One region of the Paenibacillus lacisediminis genome, then DNA from elsewhere that is predicted to be linked to it. Evidence: predicted binding sites of a transcription regulator. Region 1 holds the regulator's gene; each other region holds the start of a gene.
The links. Region 1 encodes LexA, which represses DNA repair genes until DNA is damaged. Its sites were predicted from a motif close to CGAACATATGTTCG; they were not measured.
Positions count from the first base shown of each region.

Region 2: a site for LexA is predicted at 5,881-5,894, ahead of ACLD72_RS19985 (DNA polymerase IV). Genes of this name have one in related genera too.
Region 3: a site for LexA is predicted at 1,659-1,672, ahead of ACLD72_RS09835 (putative DNA modification/repair radical SAM protein). Genes of this name have one in related genera too.
Region 4: a site for LexA is predicted at 4,045-4,058, ahead of addB (helicase-exonuclease AddAB subunit AddB). Genes of this name have one in related genera too.

Region 1 is NZ_JBKIAX020000003.1:559,031-566,832, reverse strand. Features, by position in the region: gene hflX (GTPase HflX) at 1-646, shown strand, start outside; gene ACLD72_RS08780 (aminotransferase class I/II-fold pyridoxal phosphate-dependent enzyme) at 665-1,918, shown strand; gene ACLD72_RS08775 (MerR family transcriptional regulator) at 2,003-2,413, shown strand; gene glnA (type I glutamate--ammonia ligase) at 2,438-3,766, shown strand; gene ACLD72_RS08765 (hypothetical protein) at 4,302-4,463, shown strand; gene lexA (transcriptional repressor LexA) at 4,551-5,177, opposite strand; gene ACLD72_RS08755 (LysM peptidoglycan-binding domain-containing protein) at 5,368-5,733, shown strand; gene ACLD72_RS08750 (DUF896 domain-containing protein) at 5,965-6,138, shown strand; gene ACLD72_RS08745 (hypothetical protein) at 6,152-6,688, shown strand; gene ACLD72_RS08740 (HAD family hydrolase) at 6,739-7,536, shown strand; gene ACLD72_RS08735 (FixH family protein) at 7,603-7,802, shown strand, end outside.
Region 2 is NZ_JBKIAX020000010.1:172,748-180,549, forward strand. Features, by position in the region: gene ACLD72_RS19950 (PTS transporter subunit EIIC) at 1-634, shown strand, start outside; gene ACLD72_RS19955 (MurR/RpiR family transcriptional regulator) at 731-1,585, shown strand; gene ACLD72_RS19960 (stage VI sporulation protein F) at 1,754-1,984, shown strand; gene ACLD72_RS19965 (M56 family metallopeptidase) at 2,192-3,598, opposite strand; gene ACLD72_RS19970 (BlaI/MecI/CopY family transcriptional regulator) at 3,609-3,968, opposite strand; gene ACLD72_RS19975 (TetR/AcrR family transcriptional regulator) at 4,149-4,826, shown strand; gene map (type I methionyl aminopeptidase) at 4,795-5,541, shown strand; gene ACLD72_RS19985 (DNA polymerase IV) at 6,042-7,298, shown strand; gene ACLD72_RS19990 (hypothetical protein) at 7,295-7,765, shown strand.
Region 3 is NZ_JBKIAX020000004.1:222,726-230,527, reverse strand. Features, by position in the region: gene ACLD72_RS09845 (ABC transporter ATP-binding protein) at 1-524, shown strand, start outside; gene ACLD72_RS09840 (ABC transporter permease) at 539-1,318, shown strand; gene ACLD72_RS09835 (putative DNA modification/repair radical SAM protein) at 1,708-3,033, shown strand; gene ACLD72_RS09830 (DUF4130 domain-containing protein) at 3,018-3,467, shown strand; gene ACLD72_RS09825 (TIGR03915 family putative DNA repair protein) at 3,436-3,834, shown strand; gene ACLD72_RS09820 (TRM11 family SAM-dependent methyltransferase) at 3,921-4,886, shown strand; gene ACLD72_RS09815 (HPr family phosphocarrier protein) at 5,169-5,426, shown strand; gene ACLD72_RS09810 (BglG family transcription antiterminator) at 5,452-7,377, shown strand; gene ACLD72_RS09805 (hypothetical protein) at 7,389-7,754, shown strand.
Region 4 is NZ_JBKIAX020000005.1:383,823-391,624, forward strand. Features, by position in the region: gene ACLD72_RS12835 (NUDIX hydrolase) at 389-820, shown strand; gene ACLD72_RS12840 (Na/Pi cotransporter family protein) at 861-1,874, opposite strand; gene ACLD72_RS12845 (class I SAM-dependent rRNA methyltransferase) at 2,201-3,571, shown strand; gene addB (helicase-exonuclease AddAB subunit AddB) at 4,116-7,724, shown strand; gene addA (helicase-exonuclease AddAB subunit AddA) at 7,721-7,802, shown strand, end outside.

The DNA.
Region 1 (7,802 bases):
GCTTACAAACGCGGACGTGTATGTGGAGAACCAGTTGTTCGCCACGCTCGATCCGACGACACGCCTATTGCCGCTGCCGGGCGGTAGGGATGTGGTGCTGACCGATACGGTCGGATTCATTCAAAACCTGCCACATGATTTGGTGGCTGCTTTCCGCGCAACGCTGGAGGAAGTGAACGAGGCGGACTTGATCCTTCACGTCGTCGATGCCTCGTCGCCGATGCGCCAGGAGCAAATGGCGGTCGTAGGGCGGATATTAAATGAGCTGGGGGCCGGGGGGAAACCTCAGGTCGTTCTTTTCAACAAAATCGATCTTTGCCTGCCTGAAGGCTTGCAAATGCTGCCCTCCGGCGAAGGGTATCTAAAGATCAGCGCTTACGATGAACGTGACCTCGCCGCGGTTCGCGAAGCGGTGCAGCGCAGTTTGTCCGGCGGAACCAAATCGTTTCGGATTCCGGCGGAGCGGGGCGATCTCACCTCCGTTTTGTACCGGATCGGCGAAGTTGTGAATCAGCAAATGGATGAGGCGGACATGATTTACGATGTGAACGTAAACCAGGCGGATTTTGCGAAATACGGGTATCAGCTCGCTCCTTTTGCGGTTCAAAAGCCTAACGTCCATGAAGAAACGAACGAATCGAGATAAGGGAGAGATAACAACAAGATGGCGGTATTTTCGGAAGAGATTGTAAATTGGCTGAAAGCGGCCGAGCAGCAGGTGGAGGGGAGGTTTCGCGAGATTGACCAAATCGCCGATCATAATCAATGGAAAGTGATCGAAGCGTTTCAAAAGCACCAGGTGAGCGATTATCATTTTTCCGGCTCGACCGGATACGCCTACAATGACCGTGGGCGCGAGGTCCTGGATCTTGTGTATGCCGGCGTATTCGGCGCGGAAGCGGCGCTCGTCCGCCCTCATTTCGCTTCCGGGACGCATACGATCGCGACGGCTTTGTTCGGTGTCTTACGACCCGGGGACGAACTGCTCTACATCACCGGCCGTCCTTATGATACACTACATAAAGTCATAGGCAAGCCGGGAGACGGCAGCGGCTCGCTGCAGGATTTCGGGATTACCTATAGCGAGGCAGAGCTAAATGCCGACGGCTCAATCGATTGGGAGGCGGTGAGAGAGAAAATTACCGATAGGACAAAGGTGATCGGCATCCAGCGGTCGCGGGGGTACGATTGGCGCGCTTCCTTTTCCGTCGAACAAATCGGGGCGATGGTGCGTGAGGTTAAAGCGATCAAGCCGGATGTTATCGTGTTCGTCGACAACTGCTATGGCGAATTTACGGAAGAACGGGAACCAACCGAGGTCGGCGCCGATCTGATTGCCGGCTCTTTGATCAAAAATCCGGGCGGCGGTCTGGCGGAAACCGGGGGATACATCTGCGGACGCGAAGCTCTCGTGAGGCTGGCTTCCTACCGCTTGACAGCGCCGGGGATCGGCGGCGAAGTCGGGGCGATGCTGGGGACGACCCGCGGCATTTACCAGGGGTTGTTCCTGGCCCCGACGATCGTGGGACAAGCGGTCAAAGGCAGCGTCCTGGCGGCGGCGGTTTTCGAGCGGGCCGGCTTTGAGAGCCGCCCGGGGTGGAGCGAGCAGCGGACCGATTTGATCCAGGCGATTTCCTTCAGCAGTGCGGAGCAGCTGATCGCTTTTGTGCAGGGCATTCAAAAGGCCGCCGCGGTGGACGGACATGTCGTGCCGGAGCCTTGGGATATGCCGGGCTATGAGCATCCCGTGATTATGGCCGCCGGCACCTTCATTCAGGGCGGGAGTCTGGAATTGTCCGCCGACGCGCCGATACGTTCCCCATATATTGCTTACATGCAGGGCGGCTTGACTTATTCGCACGTGAAATTCGGCTTGCTTACCGCCCTCCAGACGATGAAAGACCGCAACTTGTTGTGAGTTATCCTAACATATCTATTGACATGTTAGGATAACTCACATATGATAAGGTCAAGAGATTATATAACTGGAAGGTTGAGAGCGATGAGTGACGAAATTCGCAGAAATATGGCCTTATTTCCTATCGGTATCGTAATGAAGCTTACGGATTTGACGGCAAGACAAATCAGATACTATGAACAGCACGAATTGATTGTGCCTGCGCGCACTTCCGGGAACCAGCGTATGTTCTCTTTTAATGATGTCGAGCGATTGCTGGAGATTAAAGGTCTCATTGATAAAGGCGTTAATATCGCCGGCATCAAGCAGGTGATGAATCCGATGACACGTGAATCCCAAGAGGCGACGGTGATCACGAAGGACACGGAAGAGAAGCGGAAAGAGATGACGGATTCCCAGCTTTACCGCATGCTGAAGCAGCAGTTGGTCTCCGGGAGCAAGCCGAATCAGGTTTCCCTGATCCAAGGCGAGCTGTCCCGCTTTTTCAAAAAATAATCTAAATGTGGGGAGAGATTTTCTATGAGTTACACCAAAGAAGATATTTTGCGCATTGCCAAAGAGGAGAATGTACGTTTTATCCGCCTGCAGTTTACCGACTTGCTCGGTACGATCAAAAACGTGGAAATTCCGGTTAGCCAATTGGAGAAAGCACTCGACAACAAGATGATGTTTGACGGCTCTTCCATCGAAGGTTACGTTCGTATCGAAGAATCTGACATGTACCTCTATCCGGATCTGGATACCTGGGTGGTTTTCCCTTGGGTGACTGAAGATCGTGTTGCCCGCCTGATTTGCGACGTGTATATGCCGGACGGCACGCCGTTTGCTGGAGACCCGCGGGCCATTTTGAAGCGCGTGCTGAAGGAAGCGGAGGAAATGGGCTATACCTCGATGAACGTAGGTCCGGAACCGGAATTCTTCCTGTTCAAAACCGATGATAAAGGCAACCCGACCACGGAACTCAACGACCAAGGCGGCTACTTTGACTTGGCTCCGACGGACCTTGGCGAGAACTGCCGCCGCGAAATCGTGCTGACGCTGGAAGAGATGGGCTTTGAGATCGAAGCTTCTCACCACGAAGTGGCTCCCGGCCAGCACGAAATCGACTTCAAATATGCGGATGCGGTCAAAGCGGCCGACCAAATTCAGACATTCAAACTAGTCGTCAAAACGATCGCCCGCCAGCACGGTCTGCATGCCACGTTTATGCCGAAACCGCTGTTTGGCGTCAACGGCTCGGGGATGCACTGCCACCAATCGCTGTTTAGAGGGAATACGAACGCGTTTTATGAAGAAAGCGATCCGCTTGGCCTGAGCCAAGAAGCCCGCTATTACATGGCCGGCATCCTGAAGCATGCCCGCGCGTTCGCCGCGATCACGAACCCGACGGTCAACTCTTACAAACGCCTTGTTCCGGGTTATGAAGCGCCGTGTTATGTGGCTTGGTCTTCCAGCAACCGCAGCCCGATGATCCGGATTCCGGCTTCCCGCGGTCTCAGCACCCGGGTTGAGGTGCGCAACCCTGACCCGGCGGCCAATCCTTACCTGGCGCTCGCCGTGATGCTCAAAGCCGGCCTGGACGGCATCAAGAAGGAGCTTCCGCTGGTGGAACCGGTCGATCGCAATATCTATGTGATGTCCGAGGAAGAGCGTGTAGAGGAAGGCATTCCAAGCCTGCCGGCCGATCTGAAGGAAGCGCTGGGCGAGCTGCTCCGCAGCGAAATCATTTCCGAGGCGCTGGGCGACCATGCTTTGACCCATTTCTACGAGCTTAAGGAAATCGAATGGGATATTTTCCGGACGCAAGTACATCCGTGGGAACGCGATCAGTACATGACGCTGTATTAATTGAGGAATCCCTTGGGGCCGTAGGCTTCAGGGGATTTTTTTTGGGGTAATCATGGGCCCAGCCTTGAAATCGGCGCTTGACAGCCTGCTGCTGGAACGACGCACCGTCAGCTGAAAAAGCCACCCGTCGGGTGAAACAACGCACCGTCGACCTTCAAATAGCGGAACTTTATGTGCTTATTATCCAGAGCCAGGCAGGTTCATTCCCATTAGCGGTATTTTTTGTTCTTATTTTTCTGTGCATGGTCAAAAACGCGGGCTTTTCCTTGCGGTTAGAAAAATAGCGACATAATTTTCCTTTATTGCACTCAATGTGGGTGATATCGCCGAAATAGCGACCTTTTTTGTCCTTATGTTTTCGCTGGAGTTTCACTTTCGGTCCAAGTATCGTCGCGCTGAAAGGGTGAACGGGTTTAGATGAAAATAAGCGGAATAATAAAATGTTCACTCTGACTTAGTAGATTTTGGAAACCACAAGTGTGCCGGTTTTTATTCAACGATTGGATACCTTATAGATATAAGGAGGTTGAATGAAATGGTTACCGCACTCAAAAGATATCAGCGGCGCCGGTATCGTTTGAAACAGTGGTGGGTTTCCGAGCGGTCGGGATTCGGGTTTGGATGGGGGATGCGCGGCAGACGGGGAAGATCCGGTTACGGAACGATGCCTTCTTTCCCGGATTTGGATTGGGACTAGCCGGCGGTTAGGACCTCTTTTCCCAACGAAAAAAGGACGCTGCAGACAAATTCTGCTTCGTCCTTTTTTCATTGCCGGAAAATTGAATCAGTGCAGATCCCGGAACAAGCCGACCACTTTGCCGAGGATGGTTACCTGCTTCAGACGCAGCGGCTCCATGGTCGGATTTTCCGGCTGCAGGCGAACATGGTCCTTCTCTTTGTAGAACGTTTTGACCGTCGCTTCGTCGTCTTCGGTCATCGCCACCACGATATCCCCATTGTCAGCTGTCTGCTGTTGGCGGACAATCACGTAATCTCCATTATGTATCCCGGCTTCAATCATGCTGTCTCCAATCACGGAGAGCATAAAGATATCACCTTCTTTTGCGTAATGCTCCGGCAACGGAAAGTAATCTTCGATATTCTCCGTAGCGGTAATCGGAACGCCTGCCGTAACTTTGCCGACGACGGGGACGCGAGCAACGGTATGTGAGAAGTTATTAAAGCTCTCGGATTCTTCTTGATTCAATAGCTCGATGGCACGCGGCTTGGTCGGATCGCGGCGGATCAGCCCTTTCTTCTCCAACCGGTCCAAATGGCCGTGAACCGTAGAACTGGAGGCAAGTCCAACGGCTTCCCCAATCTCCCGGACGGAAGGCGGGTATCCCTTGGCGCGAACTTCGTTGCGGATAAATTCCAAAATAGCCTGTTGTCGGCTGGATACCTTTGACATATCGAATCAACCCCATTTAGTAACGTTTGGAAAAATTATAACATAGAACTTCCGTTCGCACAAACATTAGTTCTAAAAAAGATTTTTAAAGAAAGAACGGGAACAATTGTTCGAAAAAAGTGTTGTATCAAACAAATGTTCGTGTTATAGTATTGGCATAAACAAGAACACACGTTTGGAGTGATGGATTATGCCAAGATACACTTCCTATAAAAGCATCTACGATCAACCTTCTTTCTCTCGTCCGGCACAAAGAAGACTACATATTTCGTTGTTCCGCAACAGTTTCGCCAAGTTTGCCGTTTTTCTCCTGGTGTTAAGCCTCACCTGCACAGGCGTGGTAACAGCATTTGCCGCCTCCGCGGATTTGGGCCGGCCGGAACAGGAGCTTGAACAAATCGTCATCCTGCCCGGGGACACACTGTGGGAAATCGCGGCTGAACATAAGCCGCAAGGATCGGACACTCGGGTGTTTATCAAGAAATTGATGCGCGTCAACGGGTTAACCACAAGCGCGATTGAGGCAGGGGATATGCTGTTCATTCCTTTGAAATGACCATATGTAGGCATATGAAATTCGATTTTTTTTTACTATATAAGCGCGTATTCAACCACAATAAAATTAAAGGGCTTGTCATTGGCGTCCGGGAGTGATTTCCGCTGCCTTGACAAGCTCTTTTTCTCATGTCAAAGTAAGAATTAATGCCCTGTATGATGTTTGTTCCGCCAAAACGCGGGGAAACCGGAATCATCAGATGCGCATAGTAAATTAATCCAGGAGGAAGATATGGACATCGATGCTTTGGTAGAGCGGATTAACGAACTGGCCCGCAAGCATAAAACGGAAGGTTTGACGCAGGACGAGATGTTGGAGAGAGCCCAGCTTCGCGAAACGTACCTGGAGAATGTCCGCAGAAATTTTCGCCGGCAACTCGATTCGATCGAGATTGTAGATAAATAGGGGAGGAACATGCATGGCTTCGTTTGACCGGAAAGTGGAGCGGAATCAGCTCCGCATGCAAAAAAAGGGAAAGGGCCCGAATCTGGGGAGCGGACAGGGCGGAAGAAACGCGAGAAGCACGCTGGGACCTAACGGGGAAGGTGACGTCTTCAAAGGGCGCAACATTATTTTGCCGATCGTGTTGTTTTTGTTGGCTTTGCTCTATGCCAGCGTCGGCATTATCGGGAATTCGGCCGAGGTAAATTCGATGTTGTATTGGATTACGATCATCCTTTACGCTGTGCTAGCGCTCGCTATATTTCTCCGCAAGCCGTATTTACGCATCAACAAAAGCTGGCTCTACACCTCGAAATTTAACCGGGACAAATCGCTGGATGCCGGAAATATCAGCCAAATCATCGTGAGCCGGAACAAAATTGTAATTGAGCCGAAAATCCGGGATATGAAGTGGGTGTTCTACCGTACGCGCAACCGTTTTGACACCGAGGCGATGGCCTCTCGGCTGGAGTTGTACGCCAACACGCATCACGTGAAGCTGGTCAAGGAATAAGGCGTTTTTCATTTGCCCCCAAAGGGAGATCATGGAGCGAGGTTAAAACGATGACGATTAAAGCTGTTTGTTTTGATTTGGATGATACGCTGCTGTGGGATGACCGCAGCGTAAAGGAAGCCTTTGCTGCGGCGTGTGAGTTCGCAGCGCAGCGGGTGCCGGGAATCGTGCCGGAAGAGCTGGAGGAAGCGGTGCGGCGTGAAGCCCGGGGACTGTATGAATCTTACGAAACGTTTCCATTTACGAAGATGATCGGGATTAATCCGTTTGAAGGTTTGTGGGCAACGTTTTCGGCCGGAGAGCAGCCGGAGTTCCGCCAGCTGGAGCAGCTTGCTCCGGTATACCGCAAGGAGTCCTGGCGGCGCGGTTTGCTCGCCGTCGGCGTCGATAACGAACGGCTCGGCGAGGAACTGGCGGAGCGGTTTGGGCAAGAGCGCCGCGCTCGTCCTCATGTTTACGAAGAAACGTTTCAAGTGCTTAAGGAACTTCACGGAACCGTAAAGCTGCTGCTGTTAACGAACGGTTGTCCGGCACTGCAGCAGGAGAAGCTCGATGGCGTGCCGGAACTGGCGCCGTTTTTTGACGAGATCATCATTTCCGGCAAGTTCGGCAAAGGCAAACCCGATCCGTCCATTTTCCATCATGCGCTGGAGCGTTTGGGGATCGAAGCCGGCGAAGGAATCATGGTCGGCGACAAGCTGACGACCGATATCAAAGGCGCGCTTAGCGTCGGTATGACGGCCGTATGGGTCAATCGCGACGGAAAGCAGCACAGTGACGAAATCAAACCCGATTACGTAATTTCGCACTTGTCCGAGCTGCACGATATCATCGCACGTTTGGCGTAAGTTAGCGTTCGGACGTCCGAGCCAAAAACGGGAGTTCGATCGATAAGCGGAAAGGAGGGAAATCCATTGCCGGGAAAAGTCGGGTGGATCGCCGTTTTGGTATTGGTGATCGCCGTGCTTGGCGGCTGCGGACGCAATGAAACAACTGCGGCCGACAGCGGGCCGCTCGAGCCGATCCAGGTAAATCTTGAAATCACGCCGGATACCGTTGAAAGCGGCGGGTTCGTGACGTTTACCGCCAAGGTGGGGCATCGCGGAGAAAACGT
Region 2 (7,802 bases), on a different contig from region 1:
AATCACGGTGTTTTTCCTGATGCCGGTCAGCGGCATCATTTCCCAAGGCATCGGGCAGGCAACCACCTGGCTGCTGGCGCACGGCGGACCGCTTTCCGGATTCGTGCTGGCATCGCTTTTCCTGCCGCTGGTCATGTTCGGCTTGCACCAGGCGCTGATCCCGATCCACGCCGAATTGATTTCCCAGGTGGGATATACGGCATTGCTGCCGATCCTGGCGATGGCGGGAGCGGGACAGGTCGGATCGGCTATCGCGACCTACATCAAGCTGAAAGCTAACACACGAATGCGTAATATGATCAAGGGTGCGCTGCCCGTTGGCTTCCTTGGCATCGGCGAGCCGCTCATCTACGGGGTAAGCCTTCCTTTAGGACGGCCGTTTGTGACCGCCTGCCTTGGCGGCGGTTTTGGCGGCGCGGTGCTCGGTTTGTTTGCAATGACGGGAAATTTCGTCGGTTCGGTGGCGATCGGTCCTTCCGGCCTTGTGCTGATCCCGCTGATTCAAGGCCCGCTGGGGATTGGCATGACGATACTCGGTTATTTGCTCGGGTTAATCGTTTCTTACATTGCCGGCTTCCTGCTCACTTATTTCTTCGGTTTTACAAAGCAGATGCTTCTGGAGCATAATAGATAATAAAAGCAACCGGAAAGAAACGTTGGCGGATATTTGCCGGGCCGCCGCGTTTCTTTTGCATATGGAAAACGGATGGGAAACGAAAGGGGCAGGCAAGTGACGACAGGAAGCATACTTACGCAAATGGAGGCGGTACTGGGGCAGTTGCCCGAATCGGAAAGAAAAGCGGCGTTATATATTTTGGCCGCTTCAACGGAAGTCTCCGGCCTGAGCATCCATGCGCTGGCCGATAAAGCGGGGACCAGCGCGGCGGCGATTACCCGGCTGTGCCGTTCGCTGGGGCTGACCGGATTTCCCGATTTGAAGATACGGTTGTCCGTGGACAATGCCAAAACGCAAAAACCTGGCTATTACGATATTGAGCAGGGCGAGACGATTCAAAATATTATTCAAAAAACGCTCTCCAACAGTGTCCAAGCCATTCAAGACACGATGCTTCACCTGCAGCCGCAGTTGATCGAACAGGTGGTGGACAGCTTTCGGAAAGCTCCCGTCATCCATATGTACGGTGTTGGAGCTTCGGCGATCGTAGCGGCAGATGCCGCGCAAAAATGGCTGCGGGTCGGCAAGCAGGCGTTTGCTCTCCAGGACGAGCATCTGATTGCCGCCGCACTGGCCAGCGCTCCGCCAGGCACGTTGTTTATGGGTGTTTCGTACAGCGGCAACACCAAGGAAGTGCTGCAATTGTTCCGGGTTGCTCAAAAGTATGGAGTCCGCACCATCGGCTTGTCCCGTTTCGGCAATCACAAAGTTTCCGAGCTGGCCGATTTGATGCTGTATACACCGCAGGCGCCGGAAGCGACGCTGCGCAGCGGGGCGTACGGCTCCCGGCTGGCTCAGCTGGTGGTGATCGATATTTTGTTTTTTGCGTACGCATCAACGCAATATGAGGAGACGATCGTCAAATTGGGACAAACTCATGAAGCGACGGCGTTTCTTAAACAAAGCTGAACAGCCGGGGGAGCGGCCGCTCCTGCTTTTTCTGAACTATGTACAGCCTATCCGTCATATATTAGGGTTGAAGTCCGGAATTGACGGGACAGGAGGTGCTAGTCAACGGTGCCCAGTTATCATCAATATGGGATCAGTCCGCAGCTGGTGGAGCGGGTCAAACTGAAAATGAAAAATCCGGCAATCAAGGATCGGATCAAGCAGATGGTCGACGGCCTTACCCGGGCGGATTTGCAGGATCGTCCCAAGGTGCGCAGGCTTGTCCGAACGGCAGCTTCCGTGCTTGGCGAACGCCTGAGCGGGACGCAGGAGGAGCAGATGGTGCAATTCGTCATCGACCAAAAAATCGATCCGCGCAACACACTTCACCTGCTGCGGCTGTGGGGGATGTTCCGGTAGGCGCGGGAACGATCACCGGTAAGGGAAATGGACAGAGATTACGAATTTGCATGGCAGGGCCCTGGGGATGGAGATGGTACCGGGGGTCCTTCTTTTTCTGCCGCATAAAAAAGGCCTGCCGATGTTCTCGGCAAGCCCCGGTCTGTGTAATGATTGATTGTTTCCGGGCATTTGCTTTGCGCAAAATTTTATCCGCTTCGGCTTGCGTCAGCCATTCGACTCTCCCTCGTAGGCAAAATCGGCTCCGTCCGGAATGCCCAACTTTTTTCTTAACGCGTCGAATTCCTTTTGCATGGTCTTTTTTTCGGCCGTGTTCCGCTCGAATTCTGCCTGGCTTCGTTTTTGTACCCCGGTCAGCTTTTCATGCTCATAGACTGCATACAGGTCAACGGAACCATCCGTCATGGACTGGCCGACCCCTGCCTGTTCATCATAGAAGTCGCGTACCTTTTCCCCTTGAAAAAACAGTTCGCCGTTTTTTTCGTCATAAGTCAGGCCGAAAGGTTCATAGACCTTCAGCACTTCAGCCATCGCTTTGCGGTCCTGGGCTTCTTGTTCCTGTTCCGTCAGGCCGCCGGACAAGCTGCCGCTTTCCGCTGCTTCAACCGAAGCCGTGTCTTGATCCGCCTTGACGCCGCTGGTCGCGAATGCGGTTAAAGTGCCCCCAACGAGGAGCAGTGCCGTGGCTATTCCCACCGCCGTGATTTTTTTTATTTTCATAATCGCCATAATCCTTTCTTCTATCGCATTTTTACTAAAGTTGTTGAACAAAGGGGGTAGCTTGCTATTCTTCTCCTCCATCTCGATCAGCGTTAACGCGTAGGCGGATTTGCCCGTTTCGCCGCAGGTCCGCACCACCGTTTCATCGCAGGCCAGTTCCATATCGCGATTGGCGAGCACATACATCACCCATACCAAAGGATTGAACCAGTGCACGCACAAAGCGGCCGCCAGCACCCATTTCGTCAGGGCGTCAAACCTCTTGATATGCACAATCTCATGGGTAAGGATATACCGCAGCCTTGTCTCGTCCGCCCAGTCGGTGGTTTTGGGGAGGAGCACCACAGGCCGGAAAACACCATAGGTCAACGGTGCTTTAATTTTATCGGACTGCCTTATTCGCACCTGCCGCCGCATCGAGTGTTCCCGCAGCCAAGCATCGATAAACTCGTTTTTGACGGGCAAGGAAGTTTGAAATTCCCTGAGACACTTCACATAAGCCACGATAAAAAATAATGCGAAGACGCCCATGCCTGCCAGCCAAATGATCAATATTGGCGAAAAAGACGCCGCTGATACATCTTGGCCGCCGGGCACGCCCGACGCGCCGAGGGGATGCCAAGCCCCGGTAATACCGGCCACATCGTATGCCCCCGCTGTTCCTGTCACCGTGGGAAGAGCCGCCGGTTCCGAAAACATCCGTTTCAAAGTCTCCACGCCGGAAAAAAAGCTGAAGCGCGACGGAACGGAAAAGGGGATGAGCAGGCGGCAAACGACCGCTCCCCAAAGGATGAGAAACGTCTTTTTGGGCAGCTTGTGCAGGGCAAGCCCGCGGATGATCACGACGGCAATAATGAGGACTGCCGCCGCCAGGCTCATTTGAACAACATCCATAGGGGACACCTCATTTCAACTTGTCGACAAGTTGCTTCAATCTTTCGATTTCTTCTTTGGACAGTTTTTTGCTGTTGATGAGGGAGGCGAACAGCAAATCGGCCGAGCCGTCAAACACTTTGTTGATCAATTCCGATGTTTCCTGTTCCTGCACCTGCTCTTTGGTAATGACGGCCTGGCACAAGAAGTTGGGTTCGAGCCGCTTGATCGCCCCTTTGGCGATACACTTTTTAATTACGGTGTAGGTGGTATTCTTATTCCACCCAACCTGTTCGGCCAAAATTTCGCTAAGCCGCTTGGCGGTTAAATCGCCCTCCTTCCATAAAACCTCCATCACTTTCAGTTCGGAATCAAACAGTTTTATTTCCATACGCAGTTCTTCCCTTCAGACTATTGCAATAGTTTAGATCTATACTACTGTGATAGTCTTGATTTGTCAAGCGACTGCCCCTTGCAATTTGCCTGCTTTTATTTTATATTGACATGAGAGTAGGTCAAAACAAAAACGGGAACGATATTTAAAACAATGAGAGGAGGCTGCGAGTTAGTTATGACTCCGCGGACGAAAGAACAAAACGAAGAGATCCGGCTGCGCCGCCTGGTGCAAATCCGCCAAGCGGCGGCCGATGTTTTTTTGGATAAAGGGATGGCTCTGGAAATCCGCGATGTCGCCGCGCAGGCCGGACTCGGCTACGGGACGGTATATCATTACTACAGCAACAAAGGGGATTTGCTGCATGATGTGCTGTGGGTGGCGATGGAGCGGGCCGGGGCCTGGCTGGAGGAGCCGGATGGCGGGCACGGTGAACATTTAAGCGCCCTGGTCGTCCGTCTGCTCGAGCAGTGGGCGGATGATCGCGGCTTGTACCTGCTTTACAAGCTTGCCGGGGACGGTTTTCGCCTTCTGCCCGAAGCCCGGGCAATGCCGCTGGCGGACGCCTTTCGCCGGGAGGTGCTGCTCCCGTTTGCCGCTGCGCTCGGCGGTGAACCGGGCGGGCCGGGGGTGCCGGCCGGCAGCGGCAGGGCTGCCCTTGGCCGGCGGCCTTTTGGCGGTAGCCTCCCGGAGGAGCAGGTGCGGCGGGCGGAAATGCTGCTGGCCGCGCTGGCAGGCTGCGCCTTGCTTTCGCTTCGCCGGGGAACGCTGCGCCAGGATGCGGAAAATATTGTGCAGATCGTCCATTTAAGGAGTGAAAAAAATGATTATTTTGAAATCGCCGAGAGAAATTGAAGAGATGAAGCCCGCGAACCAAATCGTAGCCGAGTGCCACCGCGAGGTGGCGAAGCTGATTCAGCCGGGCATCACGACGCAGGAAATCAACGATTTTGTCGCCAGACAGATCGTCAAATTGGGCGGCAAGCAGTTTACGAAAGGTTATAACGGCTTCCCCGCGGAAACATGCGCTTCGGTCAATGATGTGGTGGCGCACGGCTTTCCTTCGAACCGCCCGCTGCAGGACGGGGATCTGCTTAAGCTTGATATCGTGGTGGAATACAACGGCTGGTTCGGAGATTCGTGCTGGTGTTACGCCGTAGGCGAGATCAGCCCGGAAGCCGGGAAGCTGATGAAGGTTACGAAGGAATGCATGGACCTCGGGATCGCTCAGGCGCTTCCCGGCAACCGTCTCGGCGACGTGACTTCGGCGATCCAGAAGCACGCGGAAGCCAACGGGTTTTCGGTCGTGCGCGATCTGCTGGGGCACGGTGTCGGCCGGAACCTGCATGAAGAGCCGAACTATGAGCATATCGGCGTCGCCGGCAAGGGCATCCGCCTCAAGGAAGGCATGGTGTTTACGGTGGAGCCGATGATCAATGAAGGGACGTTCCGGATTATGATCGATGACGACGGGTGGACGGCGCGCACGGCCGACGGCAAGTTGTCGGCTCAATTTGAACACACGATCGCGGTTTTACCGGATGGGCCGCTTGTTCTAACTGCCCAATAAAAGAGGTTGTTCAAAAAGTCGTCTTTCCATGACGAAGTCATTCATGAAGCGGATTCGACATCGAATCTTGAATTCAGCCGGGCCTTCCGTTGCTCACGTACCCAAAACGTACGCTCCGCTCCTTTCGTCCCTAGCTTCATCCGACCTAAAGCGTTTTGAAAAAACGCACATCGTAAGCATTAGCTTTGGTCCTGAAAACCCGACTTTTTGAACTCACACTTAAAGCGCCCGAAAATGGGAAAACGAAGCTGCTTCCAAAATGTCCGAGAGGCTTTTGGAGGCGGCTTTTTTTGCGCCGGTCATCCTGCCAAATTATCCAGCATAAACCTGTTGAATGCACGAATATTTGTTCGTATTATGAATATGATAAGAACAAACGTTCTGAAGGTAGGTGCCTCTATAACTATCTAGGAATTGACATGACGAAAGAGGGGATGTTCTCGTGAAACCTTCCGAACGGGGGACGACGGCGGAAACGCTCAAACAGGTGGTGAAGAGTTATGCCTGAACGGACGATTTTTCTGGTCGACGGCCAATCGTTCTACGCTTCTATCGAAAAGGCTGCTCATCCGGAGCTAACAGATAAACCGGTAGCCGTAGGCGATCCTGCGCGCCGGTCAGGTATCATTCTCGCAGCCTGCCCAGTTGCCAAGTCACGTGGGGTGACGACGGCTGAAAGGGTAGGTGAGGCGCTGGCAAAATGCCCGGATTTAAACGTTATTCGACCGAGAATGCGGACCTACATTACCATATCCTTATTTATTACTGAGATCTTCGAGTCGTTTACTGATCAGGTTGAACCTTACAGCATTGACGAACAATTTCTCGATATTACCGGCTCAACCGCATGTTTTGGTTCTCCGGAAGAAATCGCCAGACAAATCCAATCTCGTGTGCTGCTGTCGACCGGAGTTTGGACTCGCTGCGGAATTGGACCAACAAAAATATTAGCCAAGATGGCCACGGATAATTTCGCTAAAAAGAAGCCTGAAGGAATCTTCAGACTTGGCTTTGACAATATTGAATCTGCCTTGTGGCCGCTGCCCGTGCACCAAATGTTTATGGTGGCTTCGAGGATGTCCCGCCATTTTATGAGAATGGGATTAAATACGATTGGTGACATAGCACGGTTGGAATTGCCCGAATTCAAACGGCGTATGCGTAGGGAGATGGGAAAGCAAAGCGATATTCAAGCGGAGTACTATTGGCAGACGGCGAGGGGCATCGATCCCAGTCCGGTCGTGCCGAGTATTCGCAACAAATTGAAATCGATTAGCCATGGCAAGGCGCTGCGAAGCAGCCTTTATCGAAAGCTTGAAGATATTGAGGTTGTCCTTTTAGAGCTTGTCGTAGAGGTCTGCCGCCGCAGCCGGAGACATGGATACATGGGCCAAGTGGTGACAGTGGGTGCAGCGGAGACTGACGGGGAGCGGTCTACAGGGTTTAGCCGGCAGGTAACGCTGCAGCAACCTACGTCGCTTTCTCACGAAGTAGCGGCGGCAGCGCTCAGAATATTTCATAAATATTGGAATGGTATGCCCGTAAGCCACCTGCATATTTCGCTCACTCAGTTGGTGGACGATAACGTCTATCAGCTTACGTTATTCGAGGACCGGGAGAAAGCTTACGGTTTGGAAAGAGCGACTGATAAAATTAAGGATCGATTTGGCAGCGCCGCTATTATGCGGGCATCCTCTTTATTACCGGCCGGAGTAGCACGAGAACGAGCGGAACAGATAGGAGGTCATTACAAATGAGCAAACTGGACGGTAATGAGCGGTGGAAATCAAAGATGCTGCTCACCGAGCACCAAGAGCAATATGAAAGTCGAAATGACCCCAAAAAGACGTCTCGACCCACAATAGAGGAGTTCAGTATGATCCGCGACTACATTTTATTACCTTACATGCTCACGATGGTACAAAAGAACGTAGATGACATTGAGCGCAGCTCTAACCTTTTAAAACAGCTTTATCTAGCAACTGGCCAAGCGATCATGAACAAAATAAGCAAAGACATGCGTGATATAAAACGTGAATTGACCAAACGCAACATAAAAATTTTCAGTGACGAACATGCGGATTTGATCGTGTATCACCGGTTTCTGTGTCGAGGGTACGAGGAGCGTTTTGGGATGACTCGTGATGTTATGCGTTCGGAAATCAGTGTCCGGTTGAAAAAATATATTAAAGAAATCATTGACCGAGTTGCAAATGAAAAATAACTCTTCTTAGCGCTAGAACTCCCCCGGGGCCAGTCGG
Region 3 (7,802 bases), on a different contig from region 1:
ATCGGGCGGTCGTGTTTCAGCAGGCCGATTCCTCGCTGTTTCCTTGGCTGACCGTACGCCAGAACGTCGAATTCGGTCTGAAGATGAAGAAAGTGCCAAAGCAAGAGCGCCGTATCGTGTCCGGCCGTTTTTTGGAGCTCGTCGGGCTGGCCGGCCACGGGGACAAATTTCCGAAGGAGCTGTCCGGCGGCATGAAGCAGCGGGTTCAACTGGCCCGCGTACTGGCCAATGATCCGGAAATTTTGCTCATGGATGAACCGTTCGGGGCTTTGGACGCTATGACCCGCCGGACGATGCAGAAGGAGTTGGTGCGCATTTGGCGGCAGACGAACAAAACGGTCGTCTTCGTAACGCACGATATTCAGGAAGCGATCCTGCTTGGGGAACGGGTTGGGATTATGTCTTCGGGCCCGTCCTCCAATATTTCGCAGATTTACGAGATTCCGCTCGCCTATCCGCGCGACGTGTCCGCGGCGGAATTTTACGAGCATTACCGGCGGATTCAAGCTCATTTTGACGAATAGAAGGGGCGAACCTTATGACTAGGCTGAAAAATAAATGGGCCGGCCTGCTCCTCTTGTGGTTGTTCATCCTGGCCGCCTGGCAAGGCGGCGCCTGGCTTTACGGCCCTGAGGTGGTGCCCGGTCCGGCGGATACGGCGGCGGGAGCGCTGGAGCTGCTGCGGGACGGCTCGCTGCCGAAATATATCGGGATCAGCTTTTACCGGGTGTTCAGCGGCTGGACGTTGGGGAGCCTGATCGCCATTCCGCTCGGGATTGTCATCGGCAAGGTGGATTTTATCCGCCGTTTCGCCGAACCGCTGCTGAACTTCATCCGTTTTATTCCGCCGATCGCCTTTATCACGCTGTTTCTCGTCTGGTTCGGCATCGGCGAGCAGTCGAAGATCGCGCTGATTTTGTACGCGACGCTGTTTATCGTCATCATGAACACGCTGACGGGGGTGTTGGCGGTGGAGGAGGACAAAATCCGCGCGGCCCGCAGCATGGGCGCTTCGGAGTGGCAAATCATCCGGCACGTAATCGTGCCGGCGACCGCGCCTTATATTTTCACCGGCGTCAGGTTGGCGATGGGCACCTCGTATATGGCGATCGTCGGGGCGGAGATGATCGCGGCGAACGAAGGCGTCGGTTACCTGATCTGGAACTCCCGGCTGTTCTTCCGTACCGACTGGATTTTTGTCGGTTTGCTCAGCCTGGGGTTGATGGGATTTGCCACCGACCGGCTGTTCGGATGGTTTGGCCGCAAGGTGCTGTGGCGGTACGGAGTGATCGGCACAGCGGCGGCCGGAAAAAGATAAGCCAACACCGTTTAACCGGGACGGCGTTTTTCAAAATTGCAGGGTTCCGAGGGGACAGTTCAGAAATAACGGCAAATAAAGGTCTTATTTTTTCCAGAAAAGGGTGTTTAGCAAAATAGAGGATTTTTTTGTCTTTATTTTTGTTATATGGCGTCAAATGGGCGATATTCCCAGCTTAATCCCTGAATAACGACCTAAATTACCGCTATTTTGCGTAAAAGGGGGAAAATCTCAAAATAAGGCCATAAATTGTCTCTATTTCCGCCAGAGGCTTGCTTTACTTATCAAAGGGACCGCCGGAACGAATTCCTTCGACCTTCGGCGGTCTTAATCATTGACAAGAACAAATGTTCGCAATATAATGGCTGTCAAAAGGGAGGCCATAACGTATGGATGTGTATGACAAGCTGACCATTTTGACAGACTCGGCCAAATATGACGTATCCTGTTCGTCCAGCGGGGCAGAGCGCGGGAGCGGCGGGGGCAGCGGAGGCAGCTCGCTGGGAAACGCCGTCAGCTCGGGGATCTGCCACAGCTTTGCCGCGGACGGACGATGCATTTCACTGCTGAAGGTACTGATGACGAATAGTTGCATTTATGATTGCAAATATTGCGTGAATCGCCGCTCCAACGACACGCGCCGGGCTATGTTTACCCCGGAGGAGCTGGCGGAGCTCACGATAAATTTTTATCGCCGCAATTACATTGAAGGGTTGTTTCTCAGCTCCGGCATCATGCGGAATCCGGACTACACGACGGAACAGTTGATCCGGGTGCTGGAGCTGCTGCGCCGGAATTACCAGTTCGGCGGTTATATCCACGTGAAGGCGATTCCCGGCGCCGATCCGGCGCTGATTTCCCGGTTGGGCCTGCTGGCTGACCGGATGAGCGTGAACATCGAATTGCCTTCGCAGGACAGCCTGCACCAGTTGGCCCCGGACAAAAGCAAGGAAGCGATCCTTAAGCCGATGACCGCGATTCGCCAGGGCATTCGGGAGAACAGCACCGATCTCGTCAAATACCGCCACGCCCCCCGGTTTGTTCCGGGCGGCCAAAGCACCCAGATGATCGTAGGCGCCACGCCGGACAGCGATTTTAGGATCTTAACCTTAACGGAGGCGCTGTACAGGAAATATGAGCTGAAACGGGTATATTACTCGGCGTATACCCCGGTCGCGGAGCATTCGCTGCTGCCTTCGCTCGAAAGCAAGCCTCCGTTATTGCGGGAGCACCGCCTGTACCAGGCCGATTGGCTGCTGCGCTTCTACGGTTTTGAAGCGAAGGAACTGCTGGATGAGCACACCCCGAATTTCAATTTGTTTATGGACCCGAAATGCCATTGGGCGGTCAATCATATCGACCGGTTCCCCGTGGAGATCAACAAGGCCCCTTATGAAGAGCTGCTGCGTGTACCCGGTATCGGCGTCCGCAGCGCCAAGCGGATCGTGGCCGCGCGCAGAGCGGCGCGGCTGGATTTTCCCGGCTTAAAGAAGCTGGGCGTCGTGCTGAAACGGGCTCAATATTTTATCATCTGCTCGGGCCGGCGGCTTGAGGGGTTGAAAGTGAACGAAAGCACAATCCTTAGATCGCTGCTGTCCCGCAAAGAAATCGACATGTTTCTGCCCAAGCCGAAGGTGGAACAGCTGTCGCTGTTTTCGGACGAGGAGCTGGCGGGGAAAACCGGGAAGGAGCTAAGCCCATGGCTGCTTGGATAAGCGATGCGGCTTACGCCTACGACGGAAGCTTTGACGGTTTGCTGAGCTGCGTGTTTGAGAGCTATGCGCGGAAGGAGGATTTGGTCGACCTGCGTTCCGACGCTGATCCGCAGTATACTCTGTTTGTAACCCGCTGGGTGGAAACCTGTCCGGAGAAGGCTAACCGGGTGTACACGGCCATCGGGCAAAAAATATGTCCGGCCGCCCAAGAGCTTGTCCGCCGCGGTTTTCTTACCTGCGATCCGCAGAAAGATCTGCTTATTTATCGGTTCCTGCGGCTTGGCTTTAAGCATGGGCGGGCAGCGATGGATATGCTGACGGAGAACACGGTGCACCGATTGCGCAAGGCGGTGCGGCATTTGAACACGGAGAGTCATGCTTTGATGGGCTTCGTGCGCTTCGGTGTATGGCGAGGCGCTGGTTTCTGTCATTGAGCCAAAGAACCGGGTGCTGCCGCTGCTGGCCGGGCATTTTTGCGACCGCTACCGGAGGGAGTCCTTTATGATCTACGACAAAACCCATAGACAAGCGCTCATCCACCGGCCGGAGGAAGCGGGAGCCGGGAAAGCGGAGATCGTGGACGTCGACGAGTTGATTTTGCCTGAAGCGGGGGAGCAGGAACTAGCGTACCGCCGCCTCTGGAAGCAGTTCTACGAAACGGTGGCGATCCGGGAGAGGATTAATCCTCGGGCGCAGATGTCCCATATGCCCAAGCGCTACTGGGGGCAATTGACCGAGATGCAGGGAGCGCGCGGACACGGACACCGCACCGACTCTCCAGAGCCGAAGCGCCTGCAGTAAGCGCCTGGATATGCCTTGGCATCGTCCGATATCCAGCGGTTCTGGTACAATGGACGGGAAGGTATTTTAGAGGGGAAGTTGGCAGAGTGGATTTGAATCAAACGCCTTTCCGGTATATCTATCCTTTTGCGTGCCATGAGAATGAGCGGGAGCTATGCCATATGGAGCTTCGCGCCCTGTTTGGCCAAGAGCCCGGGGCATTTGCATTGATAGACAGCCGTTTACGGATTGAACCGAACCGGAGTCCGTTTGTTTCCATGCGGGTGGACGTTTTGCATGCCGCCGGAACGCTGGAAGAAATTATCACCTGGGTGGCGGAGGAGGAGTTGGAGCTGGATGGGCGTACCTTTAAGGTGCTGTATCTCAAAAACGGTTTGAAACGGACTTATGAGCAGCAGCGTGAATTGGAGCGGCAGATAGGCGGAAGGATCCGCGGCAAGGCCGACATGAGGCAGCCGGATATAACATTTGGACTGCTGTCGTTGGACGATGGCTGGATGTTCGGCATTTGCCGGCCGGCCGACCCGGTCTGGCAGCGGCATAAGCATAAGCCGCAAAATTACTCCACCGGCCTCACCGCCGTAGTGGCCCGGGCGCTCGTCAACATCGCTGTGCCCGATCCGCATGGGATTCGGGCGATCGATCCGTGCTGCGGCATGGGCAATGTGCTGATCGAAGCGCTGTCGATGGACATCGATATCATTGGCCGGGACATCAATCCGCTGGCCGTTCGCGGGGCAAGGGTCAACTTGCGCCATTTCGGTTACGATGATGCGGACTTGGTGGCTATCGGCGACTTGAACGATATTAACGAGGCGTTTGATGCGGCGATCGTCGATATGCCTTATAATTTATGCTCTGTTCTTTCCGCCTCCGAGCGCAGTCTCATGCTTGCCAGCGTAAGGCGGATCAGCAAGCGGGCAGTGATCGTTTCTTCCGAGCCGCTGGAGTCAGAGATTGAAGCCGCAGGCCTGAAAATCATGGACTCCTGCTCCGTCAGCAAAGGAGCTTTTGTCCGTCATGTGTGGTTGACTGCACAGCAGCCGGTATAGCGTTGTAACAAAATTGTAGTTTTCACTTATTAGCTTCGGTTTTACAAAAAGCTGCACCGTTCAGGGTGCAGCTTTTTTGGTCTGTTCATTTTGCCGCTTATTCGTTAACTTGAAAGTACAATCTACAAATCATGATACATTACATCACTTGAATTGTGCAATGAAAACGATTAATTTCTGAAACTTTTCAGGAACTTGCGAGAAAAGGAGAGGAGACTTAGTGTTTTATGTAATGTATTGTGACATTAAATGCAAAATGAACGGCAAACAAGGAGTGATGGCATGGAGACAGAAGTGATCATTCAAAATCCGCTGGGGATTCATTCCCGCCCGGCGGGGGCGGTCATGAAAATGGCGGCGTTGTTCCCTTGCGACATAAGATTGATCAAAGACGAAAGGGAAGCAAATGGCAAAAGCATCGTCAGCATATTGGCTTTGGAAATGAATTACGGAGACAAGGTTGTGCTGAAGACGTCCGGGGAACGGGAGGAAGAGGCGCTGCGGAAAATCGAAGCCCTGTTATCCGCCGTTTTCGAATAACGCTGCATTTAAGGGGGTGAAATTCATGGCTCTCGTCACTCGATCCCGCGCGCTGCTCAAAAAGATCCTTTACGCTCCCGGACCGCTGCGCATCAAGGATTTTGCGGCTGAATTCGGAGTCAGCGAGCGTACGATCAAATACGATGTCGGCAGCATCCGGATGTGGCTCGTTGACCAGGGGATGGAGCTTAAATCCAAGCCCAGCCGGGGTATATGGATTGAATGCACGGAGGAAAAGCGGAAGAAGCTGCTGGAGCAACTGGGCCACGGCGGAGACGAGGTGTTTCTGAGCCAAAGCGAACGAATCAGCTCGATCACCTTGGATCTGCTGCTGGCGGACGATTGCCTGACCATCGGCCGCCTTGCGGAGAAAAACGCGGTCAGCCGCAATACAGCGTTGGCCGATCTTGCGGTCATCGAGCCGTTTTTGGCCGATTGGAGCCTGCGGATTAAACGATCCGCTTCAGGCATCCAAGTCACCGGAGCGGAAAAGCAGAGATGGTTTGTCCTGGAGAAAGTCATCCTGGATTTACTGGACGGGAACGATATGTTCCGGATTGTGGCCGCCGTGGCCGAGGCGAGAAAACCAACCTACTATTTTAATCAGGTGCTGAAAAGTTTTTTGGACTCCGTGGACCACTTGGACCTGGTGTTTGTCACCGTCGGCTCGCTGGTCAAAGAAACGGAGCGGGAACTAGGCGTCCTGCTTTCCGATCAGTGCATTATCGGCGTGTTTATCCGTTTGTGCATTATCATTTTGCGCCGCAGCCATGGCTGGCATGGCCGGGAACAAGGAGTTTTTGATTTTCCCGGTACGCTGGAGGGGGATAAAGGGATTTTCGCCGTGTTTCGCAAGCGACTGATCAAGCTCGGCGAGGAGACGGGAACCCGGTTTCCCGAAGCCGACATCTGGTTCGTCTGTTTGCAGGCGCTAGCGATGATTTCCGCCGCTCCGGACAACCAGCATTTTGCCAGGGAACTGCTGCCCGACTTTTTTTCCATTACCCGGCGCATGATCCGGGAGGTTGGCAAGGGGCTTAATCTCCCCTTTTCGGAATATCCCGATCTGTTTACCGACCTGCTGGCCCATATCTCCAACAAGCTGACGGAATACAGCTACGGGGTGATCGAACCGAACCCGATGCTCCATGAAATCAGGCGTGCCTACCGCGTGATGTTCGACCAGGTGAAGGCGGCCGGCATCAAGGTGTTCGGGGTGTACCGCATTTATCTTACGGATGGTGATGTGGCCTTTATGACATTGCATTTTCAAAATGCCTATGAGCGGATGCGCGGACAGCGCAAGGTGAACGCATTGGTCGTATGCGGTACAGGACGGGGCACCAGCAGGCTGCTTAAGACGGTCATCGAGAGCAATTTGAAAAATGTCAGCGTAGGCGGTACCTGCTCTGTTATGGAACTTCATAAAATGCTGCGGCAGGGCGGCCATGATATGGTGATCAGCGTTTTGCCGGTGAACGTGCCGGTCCCGTCGGTATTGGTGAGCGCGATTCCGGGGGAAGCGGACTTCAAAAGCATTCAGGAGCAGGCAAAGAAAATTTTGCAAGGGGAGCGGATGGGTCAAGACTCTGGCCTAGGAGTTAAAGCGCGCAAGACAGACTCTGTGCCGGTACGGCTGCAGATGGATGACCCCTATACGGTCCAGGCATGGTTTCAAAACCTTGTTTTCCAAGGCTTTGAGCTGAGCAGGCAGATCGTAAGCGGCGCCGGCGGTCATTTCGCGGCGGAGCGGGTCGAAGCGCTGACACTGCATTGCATATTTTTGATGCAGCGCACCGCTTTCGGTATCCAATACCGGGAGGAGAACTCCAGGGCGGCCCGTTTGGAGGGGGAACAACCGCTAAGGAACCGCTTGTTGGACATTTTGCAGGAGCGGCAAATCGAAGTTACGGAAAGTGAACTGCAAGCGATTTTGAAATATTTGGAATGAGGAGAATATCCATGTGCACCATTGACGATACACTAGTGGCGATTCAGGCGAAAATAACGGCTGAAGCCCATGAGCTGCAAGAAGTGCGGCGGCTGCTCGGCGAATTGCGCGGCAAAGCGGGCCGGGACGGATTGGACATCGGCAGCCAGAAGGAACTGATCATCGGCATTCATTTGCTGGCATTTATCCGCAGATTGGCATGCGGGGAGCATCTTCCCGATATTTCCGAGGAAATGTTTCTGGAAATCAGCCCTGCCTCGGCGGCTTTAAGCAAGGAGCTACTGTCCCTCTGCGAATTGCCGCCGGGAAGAGAGCTAGACCGGGCGGAGGTTTTTTATCTGGCCGTTCATTTTGAAGCCGTAAGGCAGCAGACCTAAAAAGCTGACTTTTTGAACAACCGATTCAATGAAGGTTAAAAAGTCAGG
Region 4 (7,802 bases), on a different contig from region 1:
TGCCACAACCGTTAGATTTCCGGCGGACTCTATTTCGATTCGAAAGCTAGTGGTTCCATGCACGAAGTAGAGCGAATCCCGCAGGGAGAGCGGCTAAAGAACGTCTCTGTTGCCCCCACGTTATTTGCGGTTTTCAGCAGGTAACCCGAGAGCGCAAAAAGTAAGACGTACCCCGAAGGGGAGAAAAGCGTTCCACCCACGAAGTTAGGCGCATTCCCGAAGGGAACAGCAGCAGGAGCGCCTCAGTCCCTCCCACGTTAGTCCAGTTTGCAGGTTTCCCAAGGGCTGCTAAGCCCTTGGGGCCCTCCCTTACCGTAAGGGAGGGTTTGGGAGGGATGAGATCCCGGTTTGGCAGGGATGAGGCCCATAAGAAGGAGGTACAGCCAGAATGGCATTCAAAGAAATCTCTGCAGGAGGGGTTGTCTATCATAAGGATGGCGGCCGGATGCAAATTCAGTTGATTACCGATCGGTACGGCAAAATATCGTTTGCCAAAGGAAAAAGAGAGCCCGGCGAGACCGTGGAGCAAACAGCGCTTCGGGAAATTTGGGAGGAGACGGGCATCGTCGGCCGGATTATAAAGCTGATTGATATCATTGCTTATACTTATATGCATCCCAAATATGGGAGTGTGGATAAGGAAGTCCACTATTATCTGGTGGAATGCGAAAGCGGCAAGCTTCGCCCGCAGTTGGAGGAAATCCGCAGCGTTGCCTGGTACGATCCGCAGGAAGCGTGGAAGCTTCAGCAGAAATCGGGATACGATAATAACGATTTTATTTTGGAAAAAGCGCTCAAGATGCTTGGTTTACAGCCCTAGCTTCAAGCCAAAGAGGCCCGGAACCGGCGCCGCCCCTTGTTTAAATCGGCTTTGCGGGCGGCAGAGCCGGTGCGGCGTCCGAACCGGAATGGTCCAACCGGGACCAAATGGGCAAATAGCAAAACGGCAGCGCCAGCAACGAACTAGCCACGTTAAAAATCGTTTGCGTATGTGCGATTTGCGCCGAAAGATCCGGGGACAGCCAGGTTACGGCAGCTTCAAGCCACGGTGCCATCGGAAGAAACAACGCGGCACCGAGCACATTTAGTATAACATGCGACCAGGCGACGAATTGCCCGGGGCGCGTTCCTCCGATGGCGGCAATCAGCGCGGTGACACAGGTCCCGACATTGGAGCCGATCACCATGGCGATCCCGAGCTCGACCGGAAGGGCGCCGCTTCCGACCAGCCCCATCGTCATGGCGACGACCGCCGCGCTGCTGTGAATGATTGCCGTCAGCACCGCCCCGGTGACAGCTCCCCACAGGAGGCTGCCGGTGGCATGCTCCAGCAGCCAGTCGATGGCGCCGCGCGCTTCCAGCGCCGGGCCGATCGACTGCATCATGCGGATCGCGATCATCACCAGACTGAACCCGGCCGCGGCCAAAGCGCCAAACTGCAAGGGAAGAAGCATAGGGAACCTCCGTTTTACATAGGCGGGCAGCATTTCATCCCCAAGTACGGCTCCGGCCCACAGCAGCAAAGATACGATCAGCATCGGCGCGCCGAGCTTGGCGATATTTAAAGCGATCAATTCCGTGGTGATGCAAGTCCCAATATTGCCGCCAAGGATAATGCCGAGCGTCCGGGCATAAGAGAGCAGGCCGGCATTGACAAGACCGATCGTCATGACGGTAACCGCCGTACTGCTCTGCAAAATGGCAGTGATAAATGTGCTGGACAGCATTCCCGTCCAGGGCGTACGCGTCGTCGTATGCAGAAACCGCATCAGCTTCGGGCCGGCCCAGGCGTGAAGGGCTGCCTCCATGATTTTCATGCCGAACAAGAACAGGGCCAGTCCAAATGTGACCGGAAAAATAATCTCTTGAAACATGCTGCAAGGCCCCCTTTTTAAGTGAGAGTTCAAAAAGTCGGCTTTTCAGCACCGAGAAGGTTGGATGAAGCTAGGGACTGAGTAGCGGAGCGTAGGAAGATCCTACGTGAGCAACGGAAGGCCCGGATGAATTCAAGATTCGATGTCGAGTCCGCTTCGTGATCTGCTTCGTGATCAAAAGTTGACTTTTTGAACAACCATTTTAAGTGTACAAGTTACATATATGATGGCGGGACGACTTACATGCTTGATGCAAATGGCGGGGATGCCGCGCACACCTTAGAACGAGAGAGAACAACAATCTTAATTAGGAGTGAATTAAACAAGTGGCCAAAGTCATTTTAGAGCGTAGCCGCAAAAAACGGCTGGAAAAAGGGCATCCGTGGATTTACCGCAATGAAATTGCATCCGTAGAGGGCGATCCGGCCCCGGGAAGCCTGGTAGACATCGTCGACCACCGGCACAGATATTTGGCGACAGGGTACTACAACCCTGCTTCGCAAATTACGGTCCGGGCGGTTTCATATCAGCCGCTGGCCGAAATGGACAAGGACTTCTTCATCAAAAGGATTTCGGACTGCCTGCGGCACCGCGAGCGGTTCGTGAACGAAGAATCGTACCGGCTTGTCTACGGCGAAGCCGATTTTTTGCCGGGCCTGATCGTGGACAAGTTCGGCGATGTCCTTGTCGTTCAACTGCTGACCCTAGGGATGGATCGCTGCCGGGAAAATATCGTAGCAGCGCTGGCGGAAGTGCTCCGGCCGGTCGGCATATATGAGCGGAGCGACGTGTCCGTACGCGAGATGGAGGGGTTGGGGCAGGTAAAGGGGCCGGTTTACGGCAATCCGCCGCGCCATGTGATCGTAACGGAAAACGGGCTGAAAATCGAGGTTGATATCGAACAGGGGCAAAAAACGGGGTATTTTTTCGATCAGCGCGAAAACCGGGCCTCAATCAAACCTTTGATGACGGGCTGGGGCGGGCACAGCGGAATTGCGCTGCAGGAGCTCCCGGCAGAGGATGGCGGCGTCCGGCTTGCTCCCGTGAACCGCAACGGCAAAGAGGTAACCTTTCCTTACTGGGACGGAGCCACGGTGCTGGAATGCTTTTCGCATACGGGCAGCTTCACGCTGCATGCCTGCAAATACGGTGCCAAAAAAGTGACCTGCCTCGATATTTCCGAGCACGCGATCGATAGCGCGAAGCGGAACGTGGAGCTCAACGGGTTTGAAGACCGCGTGGAATTTGTCGTCGCCGACGCGTTTGACTATCTCCGCAGCCAAGTGAAGGGAGTGGAGGAGCGCGCCCGCAGGGCTGCGCCGGGCGGCAAGGTGGATACCTCCGTGCCTCTTCCGGCCGGAGGCGGACGGACCTGGGATGTGGTCATTCTCGATCCGCCGGCGTTCGCCAAAACGAAAAGCGCGGTTAAAGGCGCGTGCCGCGGCTACAAGGACATCAATCTGCACGGGATGAAGCTGGTTAACGAAGGCGGGTATTTGGTGACCGCCAGTTGCTCCTACCATATGCGGCCCGACTTGTTCCTGGAGACGATTCTGGAAGCGGCGGAGGATGCGGGAAAAGTGCTGCGGTTGATCGAATGGCGGGCGGCCGGAAAAGACCATCCGCAAATCCTCGGCGTGGATGAGGGGCATTATTTGAAATTTGCGATCTTTGAGGTGCGCAGCAAAACGTTTTGATTAGGTATAGTAAAACCGGAAGTTTACACGCCATTTCTCCCAAATTGGAGGAGTGGCGTTTTTCTTAAATTTTATAGGATTTATAAAATTTCGGACAGGGTGGAAGTCGATGAGCAGGGAGAGAGGGGAGGAGAAGAGTAATTCTGGGGGCTAAGGGACACCAGAGCCGTTATTTTCGGAAAAACGGAGGTTTGCAAAATGTACCGGACACAGAGGACCTTATTTACCTCAAATCGGCCTGGATGAACTGGTTTAGAGTGAAATAAGGTCATGTGGGTCCGTTAGCCTGGGAAATACCCGGGAAATGGGTCGATAAGGGTCGCTGGTGTCCGTTAGAGCAGCGTTCAAAGTTTAGAAAAAGCCGAAGTCCTCGGGCAATTTTCGGATAAGTATCGGATAAGTAACTGTACATTTTGCAACTATTCATTCAATAATGGAAAATCCGTAAAATCATTAGTTCAACTGATCTAGTGCGAATGTTTGATCGCATCTATGCTATACTGTTGGTTGTACGAATCGTCCGTGGTAGCTAGGAGGGAATCCCATGTCTTTACAGTTCATTATCGGCCGTTCCGGAAGCGGGAAGAGCAGCCTGATTCTCGAGCGGGTCATCACCCGGCTGCGGGAAGATCCCGCAGGTCCGCCGCTTATCATTCTCGCACCGGAGCAGGGAACGTTCCAGATCGAGCAGCGAATCGTGACCGCGCCGGACCTTAAAGGGACCGTCCGCACCCAAGTGCTCGGATTCCGCCGTCTGGCGCTGCGCATCATGCAGGAGACGGGAGGAGCGGCGCTTGTGCCGATCAACGACGAGGGCAAAAAAATGCTGCTCTACAAAATCCTGCGCCGGCGCCGCGATGAGCTGAAGCTGTTCGGCCGCGGCGGAGACCAGCTTGGCCTGATCGACCGGATCGCCGCGCTGTATACGGAAATGAAGAAATATAACGTGGAGTTCTCCAATTTGCCGGAGCATCATCAATTGTTGCAGTCGGCCGCCGGGGAATCTCCGCTGCTCGTGGATAAAATACATGATCTCGGCTTGTTGTTCGCCGAGTTTGACGCTGAACTTGCCCAGCTGTACATCGATAATGAAGATCATGTGGTCAAGCTGGCGGAAGGAGCGGCCGACTCGGCGTATTTGCGCGGGGCGGAAATCTGGATCGACGGATTTCATACGTTTACGCCTCAGGAATATACGGCGATCGGCGCCCTATTGAAGGCCGCGTCGAACGTCACCGTGGCGCTGACGCTAGACCGGCCTTACGATGACGGCGTCCTGCCGCATGAATTAAACCTGTTTTATGCGCCGGCGGTCGCCTACACCAAGCTGCGCCGACTGGCCGAAGAAACCGGGGTTGAGGCGGGGCGGACGGAGCTTCTGGACCAGCGGCCATATCCGCGATTCCGCGAAAGCGAAACGCTGTCTTATCTGGAATCGGCATATGAGCGCCGCAGTCCGTGGCCCGGCACGACAGCGCCAAACGATCTCGGCCACGCGCTGTCTCTTCGCCGGGCCGGCAACCGCCGCGCCGAAGTGGAGGGAGCGGCCCGCGAGATGGTGCGGCTGGCGCGCGAGGAAGGCGTACGATGGCGGGATATGGCTCTATTGGTGAGGAATCTGGATGACTACGATCCTATAATCGCTCCGATTATGGAGGAATACGGCATCCCTTATTTTATGGACCGGAAAAATAGCCTGCTTCACCATCCCCTGATCGAATTTATCCGCGCGGCGCTCGATGTCGTGATCGGTTACTGGAAATATGAAGATGTATTCCGCTGCATCAAAAGCGATTTTTTACTGCCGCTGGACGGCAGCCTGACGCGCGAGCATATGGACGTGCTGGAAAATTACGTGCTCGCCAGCGGAATCCAGGGCTATCGCTGGTATGACGGGCGGCCTTGGAAAGCCGCGCCAAGCCTGTCGTTGGAACAGGGCGAAGATGCTGGAGCGGCGTCAGCCAAAGGGGACGCGGTGCTGCGGATGCTGGAGCAATGCCGTACTGCCGTGACCGGGCCGCTTTCGGCGTTCGAGAAAAGGATTAAAAAAGCGAAGACGGCGGCGGAGATGTGCGCGGCCGTTTACCAGCTGCTTGAGGATACGGAAGCGGCGCGGCATTTGGATATGCTGGCGCACCGGATGCTGCGCGAAGGCCGGCCCCAGCGGGCCATGGAGCACCGGCAGCTTTGGGGGGCGGTGCTGGACCTGCTGGATCAGATCGTCGAAATGATGGGCGGCGAAGCGCTGGAGCTGGAGCTGTTTGCCGGGGTGTTGGAAACCGGGCTTAAGGACCTCAAGCTGTCGCTGGTGCCTCCGTCCCTGGATCAGGTGCTGATCGGCAGCACGGACCGGACGCGTTCGGGTGCGGTCAAGCATTTATTCCTGGCCGGCGTTAATGAAGGGATCATGCCGGCAGCATTGCAGGAAGAAGGCGTCTTCAGCGAACAGGAGCGCCTCAGGCTGGCGGAAATCGGCCTCGAGCTCGCACCCGGGCTGACCCGCCAACTGCTTGATGAGCGATTTCTGATCTATGGCGCTTTGACTTTGGCCAGCCGGTCGCTGTGGATCAGTTATGCGGCGGCGGACGAAGATGGGGGGGCGCTGCTGCCTTCCGAAGTGATCCGTCATGTCCGGCGTATTTTCCCGGATTTGCGGGAACAGTTTATTGGCCAGGCGCCGCCGGCTGTTGCCGAAGCCGGGCCCGGCCATGATGAAGCACAGCTGCAGTACGTGTCGCGGCCCGCACCGGCGTTGTCCACGCTGATCGGGCAGCTGCGCTTGTGGAAAGCGGGGGAAGCCGTTTCGCCGGTATGGTGGAATGTGCTGGAGTGGTGCAGAAGCAAGCCGGAGTGGGAAGAAAAAACCGCCCGCCTGCTTGACTCGCTTGCTTACCGCAACCGGGTGCGCGGGCTTAGTCCGGAGGCGAGCCGCAAGCTGTACGGCAAACGGCTGCGGACAAGCGTGTCGCGGATGGAGAAGTTTTCGGCCTGTCCTTTCGCGCATTTTGCTTCCCACGGGCTGAAGCTGAAGGAACGCCAGCTGTACCGCCTGAAAGCGCCGGATATCGGCCAGCTGTTCCACGCCGCGCTGAGCGCGATGGCCATGACGTTCAAGGCGCAGAACCGGAGCTGGGGTTCCCTGACGCCGGAGGAGTGCCTGCGCGAAGCGGATGCGGCCGTGGACCAGCTGGCGCCGAAGCTGCAGGGCGAGATTTTGCTCAGCTCGAAGCGTTATGGCTACATATCCCGCAAGCTGAAGACGATCGTGGGCCGGGCATCGCTGATCCTGGGCGAGCAGGCGCGGCGGGGCAGCTTTGAGCCGGTGGGGCTGGAGCTCGATTTCGGGCCGGGCCGGCCGCTGCCTCCGCTGACGTTTGAGCTGCCGAACGGCTGCGTGATGGAAATCGTCGGACGCATCGACCGGGTCGATATGGCCGAAGGGGACGGAGGCCTGCTGCTGCGGGTCATCGACTACAAATCGAGCCAGACCGACCTGAAGCTGCACGAGGTGTATTACGGATTGTCGCTGCAAATGCTGACGTATCTTGACGTGCTGCTGTCCTCGGCGGAGGAATGGCTCGGGCGGCCGGCCATCCCGGCGGGCACATTGTACTTCCACGTGCATAATCCCCTGCTGCAGAGCAGCAACGGCATGAGCCCGGAACAGGCGCACCAGGAGCTGCTCAAGCGCTTCAAGATGAAGGGGCTGCTGCTGGCGGATCGAGACGTGATCGCGAAAATGGATGGACAACTGGAAAAAGGATATTCCGATATTTTGCCGGTGGCTGTTAAAGCGGACGGCGGATTTTACAGCAGTGCCTCGGTGGCTACACCGGACCAGTGGCAAACGCTGCTGCGCTTGGTGCGGCAAACGATCACCGAGATCGGCACGCGCATTACCGACGGGGACGTGCGGATCGCCCCGTACCGGATCGGGATGGAGACGGCGTGCACGCATTGCGTGTACAAGCCGGTATGCCGCTTTGAGGAGTCGCTGGAAGGCAGCTCTTATCAAATGCTGAGCAAACCCGGAAAACAGGAAATTTGGCCGCTTCTGGCGCAGGGGAGCTGGCAAGCAAGCGGAAGGGAAAGCGGACAACAAAGCGGACAACAAAGCGGACACGGAAGCGGAAAGGAGGCCATGCCATCATGATGACAGTCCCGGCAAAACCGCAGGGAAGCACCTGGAGCGACGACCAATGGCGGGCGATCACGCTGTCCGGCGGCGATA